DNA from 2 places in the Pseudoalteromonas galatheae genome. Region 2 is predicted to be linked to the other one. Evidence: predicted binding sites of a transcription regulator. Region 2 holds the regulator's gene; the other holds the start of a gene.
What was found. Region 2 encodes sigma-54, which starts transcription at its own class of promoters, with help from an activator protein. Its sites were predicted from a motif close to GTTGGCACGNNNNTNGNNT; they were not measured.

Region 1 (4,325 bases), 620 kb from region 2:
AGCGGTTGTGACTTTCAAGGCACTAGGTATGTTACCGAGTATACAGGCTGCTTCCCTCCTCACACCGCTAATTTACATCGAGCGACGAATGGCGAGAAAACCACCCTTACAGGTGTAATGCGAGTCGTTCAACCTAGCTGGCGAGATAAATATTTATTGCAAACAAAGGCTGAAGTCTACTATCAAGTCCAGGTGGGTGAGCAAAGGTTGTGGATTGACCATCTTGAGTTGTCAAATTCAGCCTCTCTAATACCAGAGGGGATAAGCATGGCGTGTTTACAATTACTAGTTGAAAGCCAGTGTAAGTAGAAAATAAACCATTAATTATTCACGGTATTTCGGTGCAAAAAGAATTTCTGGGTATCGCTTTGGGCAACTAACGTTCCCTTTTGGTTAAACACTTTGATAACCAAAGAATGTTCGCCGCGATTGATGCCACGTAAAGCGAACTGGGTATTCGTTTGTTTTGGACCTGTCGCTACACCGTCGAGAAACAGTTGGACACTCAACCCTTGGGTAAATCTTGGTTCTACTGTGCCCGTCACGTATACGCTGCCACTATTGTCGCGGATTGTCTGTTCATGCTCTGGAGAAGTGATTTTGGCTGTATATCGGATAGTTGGCGCGGTATCAACTTGCTCGAGGATTTGGGTATCAACACTTGGCATGGTTAAGGCGTTAGCGTTAAGTTTGACTTCTTTTGATCCAAGTCGTGGGACATCCGAATAAACCCAATGGCCATTTTTGTCTTTCCAGCGATAGATTTTTGGATTGGATTCTGCTGCAGCATCAATGCTTGTTAGGGCTAGCGTCATGCTAACCGACATTATAAGAAACCACTGACGCACCACAACTCTCCACAGTAAACCACTGTTCATACTTTAGTATAGAGCAGCTGGAATTGCGAGTTACAAATGAATAATTCCCATAATGAGAACATAAAATGGACTTTATTTAAGTTTTTGAATTTCATCAAAAAAGCCCGTAATTACGGGCTTGAGAACACATATGATTAAGAGTGCCAGAAACGCATAACGAGTTTTGGCTCTACAAGCTCAATACCGCAGCACTGAGCGCAGTAGTTGGATAGCGATTAAACGCTGTAATACATTTCGAACTCAACTGGGTGAGTTGTCATGTTTAATTTTTCAACTTCTTTCGACTTAAGTGCGATATATGCATCGATTAGGTCATCAGTGAATACGCCACCTTGAGTTAAGAACTCACGGTCAGCATCTAGAGAAGCAAGCGCTTCATCAAGTGATGCAGCAACCGTTGGGATTTCTGCTGCTTCTTCTGCTGGTAGGTCGTACAAATCTTTATCCATTGCATCACCAGGGTGGATCTTGTTGCGGATACCGTCAAGACCTGCCATCAACTGCGCTGCGAAAGCTAGGTATGGGTTAGCCGCAGGATCTGGGAAGCGTACTTCGATACGACGACCTTTCTCTGATGGGATCACAGGGATTCGGATTGATGCTGAGCGGTTACGTGCTGAGTATGCAAGCATAACTGGCGCTTCAAACCCTGGTACTAGACGCTTATAAGAGTTTGTTGCTGGGTTAGTGAATGCATTGATTGCTTTAGCATGCTTAATGATACCACCAATGTAGTAAAGCGCTTCTTCAGATAGACCGCCGTACTTGTCGCCTGCGAAGATGTTTTTGCCGTCTTTAGCAAGTGATTGGTGGCAGTGCATACCTGAGCCGTTATCACCAACGATTGGCTTAGGCATAAAGGTTGCTGTTTTACCGTATAGGTGCGCCATGTTGTGGATAACGTACTTCATCTCTTGGATTTCGTCTGCTTTGGTTACCATAGTATTAAAGCGAGTCGCAATCTCATTTTGACCAGCAGTTGCTACTTCGTGGTGGTGTGCTTCAACAACGTGGCCCATCTCTTCAAGTACTAAACAAGTAGCTGCACGCCAATCATTAGACGAATCTACCGGTGCTACTGGGAAGTAACCACCTTTTACGCCAGGACGGTGACCTGTGTTACCACCTTCGTAGTCTTTGTCTGAATTCCAAGACGCTTCTTCTGAATCGATTTTGTACATTGAACCAGACATATCAGTTTTGTACTTAACATCGTCAAACAAGAAAAACTCTGGCTCTGGACCGAATAATACGGTGTCTGCAATACCCGTTGAACGCATGAACTCTTCAGCGCGTTTAGCTACTGAACGTGGGTCACGCTCGTAGCCTTGGTGTGTGTTTGGTTCAACTACGTCACAACGAACGATAAGTGTTGTTTCTTCTGCGAATGGGTCTAGCTTGACACTTTCTGCGTCAGGCATAAGTACCATGTCGGATTCGTTGATGCCTTTCCAACCAGCGATAGATGAGCCGTCAAACATTTTGCCGTCTTCAAAGAAGTCTTCATCGGCTTGATGATGTGGGATCGATACGTGTTGTTCTTTACCTTTTGTATCTGTGAAACGTAAATCGACAAATTTTACGTCGTGCTCTTTAATAAAATCTAAAACCGATTGTGACATGTGTCCTCCGACTCGTTGGGTTATTTTTTGCTGCAATGTACTGCAATTGCACACAAGTAAGCTTGATCTGTGCCATATTTTTAAGTTTTTGATAAATATTGATTTTTAACTTTTGGGAAATTTAAGGATTAGCTTGTTGCACTAATTTGGTGCGTAAATGTTTCATGATGGTGCGCAATATTGGTGCAAGCAATTCCCTGTGATAGTCACTTTATCTTCGAGTAAGTGTTTGGAGTATTGGTATAGATTATGAAGCGCAACAAAGCAAAAATTAATTTAATTCGATAGCTGGGATCAGGGGTCGTGTTTTAATAAAAAAAGCAAGGCGCCTTGAGGGAGGCGCCCTGCCTTCAGGGAGTTAATTTTATCGAAGCTAGTTACTTCTCAGCGAGTATAATGCGGGCTTAGTAACAACCCCGCTGGCGGCTAATATTTTTGCCAAGCTTGATAGGACAATACCGCGACTGGCTGCATTGAATTAAGGCCTTCGTCTGCGCTCGGTCCACGACCTAAGTGAAAAGTAAATCCTAGCATCGGCATAAATTCAGGGGTGATGTAAGTGGTATTGACTTGTGGCGTTTCAACTTTACTTCTAATCACCTCTTCGGAATAGCCAAATAGGGCGGTTTGCGACTCCGGCGTTTTTTCATTTTCATAGATCTCAAGCAGCATAGGTATCGGAGTGAAATCATCAAACTCCACCCTATCCTTGATATAGTGCACTGCTTTTGAAACGTAAAGCTGCTCTGCATTGGGGTAAGGCAACGGCGCAGAGAGAATAGTAAAGTTTAAATTAAACATCGCCACGAGCGTACCTAGTGTGAGTGCTAGCGTAGAGATAATCGTGATGGTAAATACTTTTACTTTACTCAGAGAGTACAGACTGGCACTCATGTCTTTGACAAGCATATTACTTTCCTCGTTTCCATCATGGACTAGAACGTGTCAACGACTGCGTTGGCGTTAGTGTGTGATTGAGGGGCTAGTATTTTGCCATCTAGAAGGTGTAGTTTGCGTGTCGCCATATCGGCATATCTAGGGTCGTGCGTCACCATACATAATGTCGTCCCTTCTAGGTTTAGCGTTTTCAACATGTCCATAACGGCATCACCATTTTTTGAGTCAAGGTTACCTGTAGGTTCGTCAACAAGCAGTAATGCGGGGTTACCGACGAGTGCGCGGGCAATAGCAATCCTTTGCTGTTGCCCACCTGAAAGCTGGTTTGGGCGATGTTTTGCGCGGTGTGCCATATCTACTTTTGTCAGACAGCTCATTACTGCGTGATCAATATCGGCATTGCTCATTGGGTTTTTACGATAACGTAATGGCAGCGCGATATTATCGTATACTGTCAGCTCATCAATTAAGTTAAATGACTGAAAGATAAAGCCAATTTTTTCGTTTCGAATATGTGCAGCCGCCGCTAAAGTTAATTGGCTAACCTCAAGATCTTCAATTTTATAGCTACCATCTGTTGGCATGTCTAACAGGCCAAGTATTGACAGCAGGGTAGATTTACCGCATCCAGAAGGGCCACAAATTGACACGAAATCGCCCTTATATATTTCCAAGTCAATCCCACGCAATGCGTGAGTTTCCATTTCTTCGGTACTAAAAACTTTGGTGATCCCTGACATGGTTAAAATAGTTTCTTTCATAATCGTATCCTAATGATGATTTATTATTGAATGATCCGTACTTGTTTAGCGTTTTTATAAGTACTTGTATCAGAGAGTATGATTTGCTGATTTGGGGTGACACCGCTTTCAATTTGCAAAAATTTGCCTGCATCAATACCAAATGACACTAACTGAGGGGTTGCGAT
Region 2 (4,325 bases):
CTTTTGTCTCCTTGATATAAGGTCACTTCGGCATCAAATTGGGTAGCTAATTGAGCAAGAACCGTCGCAGCTCGGGCATGCAGACCTAGCTTGTTCTGGATTAAAAACGTATCTTCTAACATTTAACCCTCTTGCTCACGATGACGAATTTTGACGTTAGGGTGGGTTTTAGCAAAACGCTCGCCTATGGTTTGTGCGAGGTATACCGAACGGTGCTGCCCTCCAGTGCATCCTATTGCGATTGTTAGATAGCTGCGATTGTTACGTTCTAAGTGTGGTAACCAAGTTTGTACAAAGGTTTGAATTTGCCAAGTAAACTTTTGCACGATGCTGTGACTCGACAAATAGTCTTTGACTGGCTGATCTAGGCCCGTGAGCGGCTTAAGCTCAGGTTCCCAATGTGGATTGGGTAAAAAGCGCGCATCAAAAACGTAATCCGCTTGTTTTGGAATACCGTGTTTAAAGCCGAAAGATTCAAAGGTAATAATGAGTTGTTTGTCTTTTTTACCTAAGATTTTTTCGCGAATATCTTCAGCAAGTTGATGAACGCTCAGGCCTGTAGTATCAATGAGGAAGTCGGCGCGAGTGATCAATACATCTAATAATTCTCGTTCTTTCTTAATTGCAACATCTAATGGGAGGTTATGCAGTGAAAGCGGGTGCAAACGGCGTGTTTCTGAGAAGCGTTTTATCAGGGTTTGATCGTCACTGTCTAAATAAAACAGGGTAGGTTTGGCGAAGCCTGGTAAGTACTCAAGAATGTCATTAAACTCGTCTTGTTCTTTAGGCAAGTTTCTAACATCAATGCTCACTGCAATTTTATTATAATTGTCGGAAACACTACGGACTAAAGAGGGCAGTAAGTTGACTGGAATATTATCTACACAATAGTAGCCTAAATCTTCCAATACTCGAAGCGCTACAGATTTACCAGAGCCAGATCGGCCACTGATAATGATAAGCTCGAGTCCTTTTTCTTCATCACTCATCAAATTCACCTTGGATCACTGCATATAACTCATCATCACTTTTTGCTTGCCTAAGCATTTTGCAAAAAGACTTGTCTTGGAGTGTATCAGCAATCGCCGCTAAGGTCTTCAGGTGCTGTTGATTATCACCTTCAGGTACGATGAATGCGACAAAAATATCGACCGGCTGCTTATCTATGGCTTCAAACTGGATCCCTTGCTCACTGACAAGTACCATTGCAAGGATTTTATCTAACCCTTCAAGTCGTCCATGAGGAATAGCAATGCCTTTACCAATCCCAGTGCTACCTAATTTCTCTCGCGCCATTAAAGCGTCCAAGATAGCATGCTGACTGGTATTTGGAATTTGACTATGAGCCAGTTCGCTGATGTATTCTAAAATACGTTTTTTGCTATTAAAAAGGACCGCAGCTTTACTGCAGTCCTTGTTCACTAATTCACTTAATTTCATCTTAGTGTCGAGTGAGCTTCTCTTTGTGTTTAATAACTTGACGATCTAGCTTGTTGATAAGGCCATCAATTGCGGCATACATATCTTGATGCTCTGTTGATGCAAATAGTTCGCCGCCGTTTACGTGTAATGTTGCTTCTGCTTTTTGTACTAGCTTCTCGACATCTAGGATCACATGCACGTTATTGATATGATCAAAGTGCCTTTCTAGCTTCGCAAACTTGTTGGTGACATAGTCTCTTAATGAGTCAGTAATTTCTACATGGCGACCAGTTAGATTTAGTTGCATAAGCATTTTTCCTTCTTGGGTTTTACGTCTTATATCAAACTTTTACGCTGATTTGACGGTGGAATGGCTAGGGATTCACGATATTTTGCAATCGTGCGTCTCGCTACCTTAATTCCTTGCTCAGCTAAGATATCTGCAATTTTGCTGTCACTCAATGGCTTCGCGGTATTTTCTGCAGCTATCAGCTTTTTGATAAGTGCCCTAATTGCTGTGGAAGAGCACTCACCTCCATTTTCTGTACTTACATGGCTAGAGAAGAAATACTTCAGCTCAAATATTCCCCGAGGTGTATGCATATATTTTTGTGTTGTCACACGGGAAATTGTGGACTCATGCATCTCAACCATTTCAGCAACATCATTTAGCACCATAGGGCGCATTGCTTCGGGGCCATGTTCAAAGAATGCCTGTTGTTGTTGCACAATGCAATTGGTAACTTTTAATAAAGTATCATTTCGGCTTTCTAAGCTTTTAATAAACCATTTTGCTTCTTGTAAATGAGAGCGAATAAACTGACTATCCGTACTGGATTTCGCCGTTCTAGACATCGCAGCGTAGTGATCGTTTACTCTTATTTTAGGCATAGCATCAGGGTTTAGCTCTACGACCCAACGACCTTTTACTTTTTTCACCGATACATCAGGGATCACATACTCAGGTTCTTCATGAATAATGCTTGCCGCAGGCTTTGGGTTAAGACTATGAATTAGCGTCATCACCTCTTTGAGATCGGCTTCTTTAAGGCGCGTTTTCTTAGCCAAAGTTCGATAGTCACGGCTGGCAAGCAAATCAATATGCTCTGTCAGGATCATTTTCGTTTCGGCAATCCATGGCGTATCTGGGGCGAATTGGTTTAGCTGAATACATAAGCATTCTTGTAAACTACGCGCAGCGATACCAACAGGGTCAAAAAGCTGAATACGTTTGAGTACGGCTTCGACTTCATCTAGCTCAATAGGCTCTTCGCTATCTTCGTCATTAATGCTCTCTAAAATGTCTTCGCAAGAGAGTGTTAAAATGCCTGACAGGTCGACCGCTTCAATAATCGCAATCGCAATAGCTCTATCTGTTGGACTAAATGGAGTCAACTCAAGTTGCCACATGAGATAATCATGGAGAGATTCAGAGGTTTCCCCTTGATAAACATTATCGTCATCAGGGAGTGGACCTGAGCTGGCGGCTGGAGCTGCGCTCATATACTCGTCCCAAGTGACATCCATGGCGAGATCATCGCTCACCGTGTCTTTGCTCATGGCGGTATCTGAGTCTATCTCATAGTCACTAACTGATGCTTCATCGCCTGAATTTTGATTATCTTCAGTGCTGCTCTTTTCTTGGCCGTGTTGGTCAGCATTTTCGCCGTCAGTATTATCACCTTCTTCCACTTCCAATAATGGATTGCTGTCTAATGCTTCTTGTATTTCCTGTTGCAGATCCAATGTACTAAGCTGCAGCAAGCGAATAGCTTGTTGCAGTTGTGGAGTCATTGTAAGTTGCTGCCCCATGCGCAGCTGTAATGATTGCCTCATGTATCTCTAACAATCCTTTTTAACAGTTATTAATACTACGTCTTAACTATAGCTTGAATTGTTCGCCTAGGTAGACATCTCTTACGGTTTGATCTGCCAAAACATGTTCTGGCGTGCCTGCAGCGATTAACTCACCATGTGAAACGATGTAGGCCTTTTCACATACGTCTAGTGTTTCTCTTACGTTGTGATCGGTGATTAATACACCGATACCGCGGTTTTTTAGGTGCTCTATGATTGTCTTTATATCTAACACCGAAATTGGATCAACACCAGCAAAAGGTTCATCTAACAGGATAAACTTGGGATTAGCAGCTAAAGCGCGAGCAATTTCTACCCGTCTTCTTTCGCCTCCCGATAATGCCATACCCTGTGAATCGCGAATATGTTGAATATTAAATTCATCTAATAACTCATTTAGCTCAGCCTCTCTTTCAACTTTAGTTAAGTCTTTTCGAGTTTCTAAAATCGCCATTAAATTTTGATAGACCGTGAGCTTTCTAAAGATTGAAGACTCTTGCGGAAGATAGCCAATGCCAAGTCGCGCGCGGCTATGCATCGGTAGTAAAGTGATGTCTTCGCCATCAATCTGAATAAAACCTTTATCGCTTGGTACTAATCCTACTATCATGTAAAAAGTAGTGGTTTTACCTGCGCCATTTGGGCCTAACAAACCTACAATACTGCCAGCTTGGACACTTAAGCCAACATTCTTGACGACTTCACGACCTTTATAACTCTTTGCTAAACCCGTTGCTTTGAGCTCGCTCATTAATTGTTACCTTCTTCCTGCGCTTTTTTATCTTTTGCGTCTTTTTTGTCATCTACAGGAACAAGTATGGTTCTTACACGGGAATCTTCTTGATCTGAGCGCTCAGCGCTGATCAATTGCTTTTCAATGTCGTAGGTGATGACTTGCGCATTGATTTTTTGCCCTGTTTGATTGATTTCCGCATCGCCAGAAATCACTAGGGTTCCTTTAGCTACGTCGTAACGGATTTCATTTGCTTTGGCTTCTAGCAAGTTGCCATCAGGTTGACGTTCGCTAAAAGTGGCAGGGCTGCCAG

Region 1: the regulator sigma-54 is predicted to act here: its motif matches at 2,559-2,577, upstream of glnA (glutamate--ammonia ligase).

The regions. Positions count from the first base shown of each region.
Region 1 is NZ_PNCO02000001.1:3,935,365-3,939,689, forward strand. Features, by position in the region: gene CWC29_RS17500 (DUF4124 domain-containing protein) at 321-827, opposite strand; gene glnA (glutamate--ammonia ligase) at 1,094-2,500, opposite strand; gene CWC29_RS17510 (hypothetical protein) at 2,927-3,409, opposite strand; gene CWC29_RS17515 (ABC transporter ATP-binding protein) at 3,436-4,158, opposite strand; gene CWC29_RS17520 (efflux RND transporter periplasmic adaptor subunit) at 4,182-4,325, opposite strand, start outside.
Region 2 is NZ_PNCO02000001.1:3,312,081-3,316,405, reverse strand. Features, by position in the region: gene CWC29_RS14750 (HPr family phosphocarrier protein) at 1-122, opposite strand, end outside; gene rapZ (RNase adapter RapZ) at 123-989, opposite strand; gene ptsN (PTS IIA-like nitrogen regulatory protein PtsN) at 982-1,440, opposite strand; gene hpf (ribosome hibernation promoting factor) at 1,442-1,729, opposite strand; gene CWC29_RS14730 (RNA polymerase factor sigma-54) at 1,759-3,258, opposite strand; gene lptB (LPS export ABC transporter ATP-binding protein) at 3,305-4,030, opposite strand; gene lptA (lipopolysaccharide transport periplasmic protein LptA) at 4,030-4,325, opposite strand, start outside.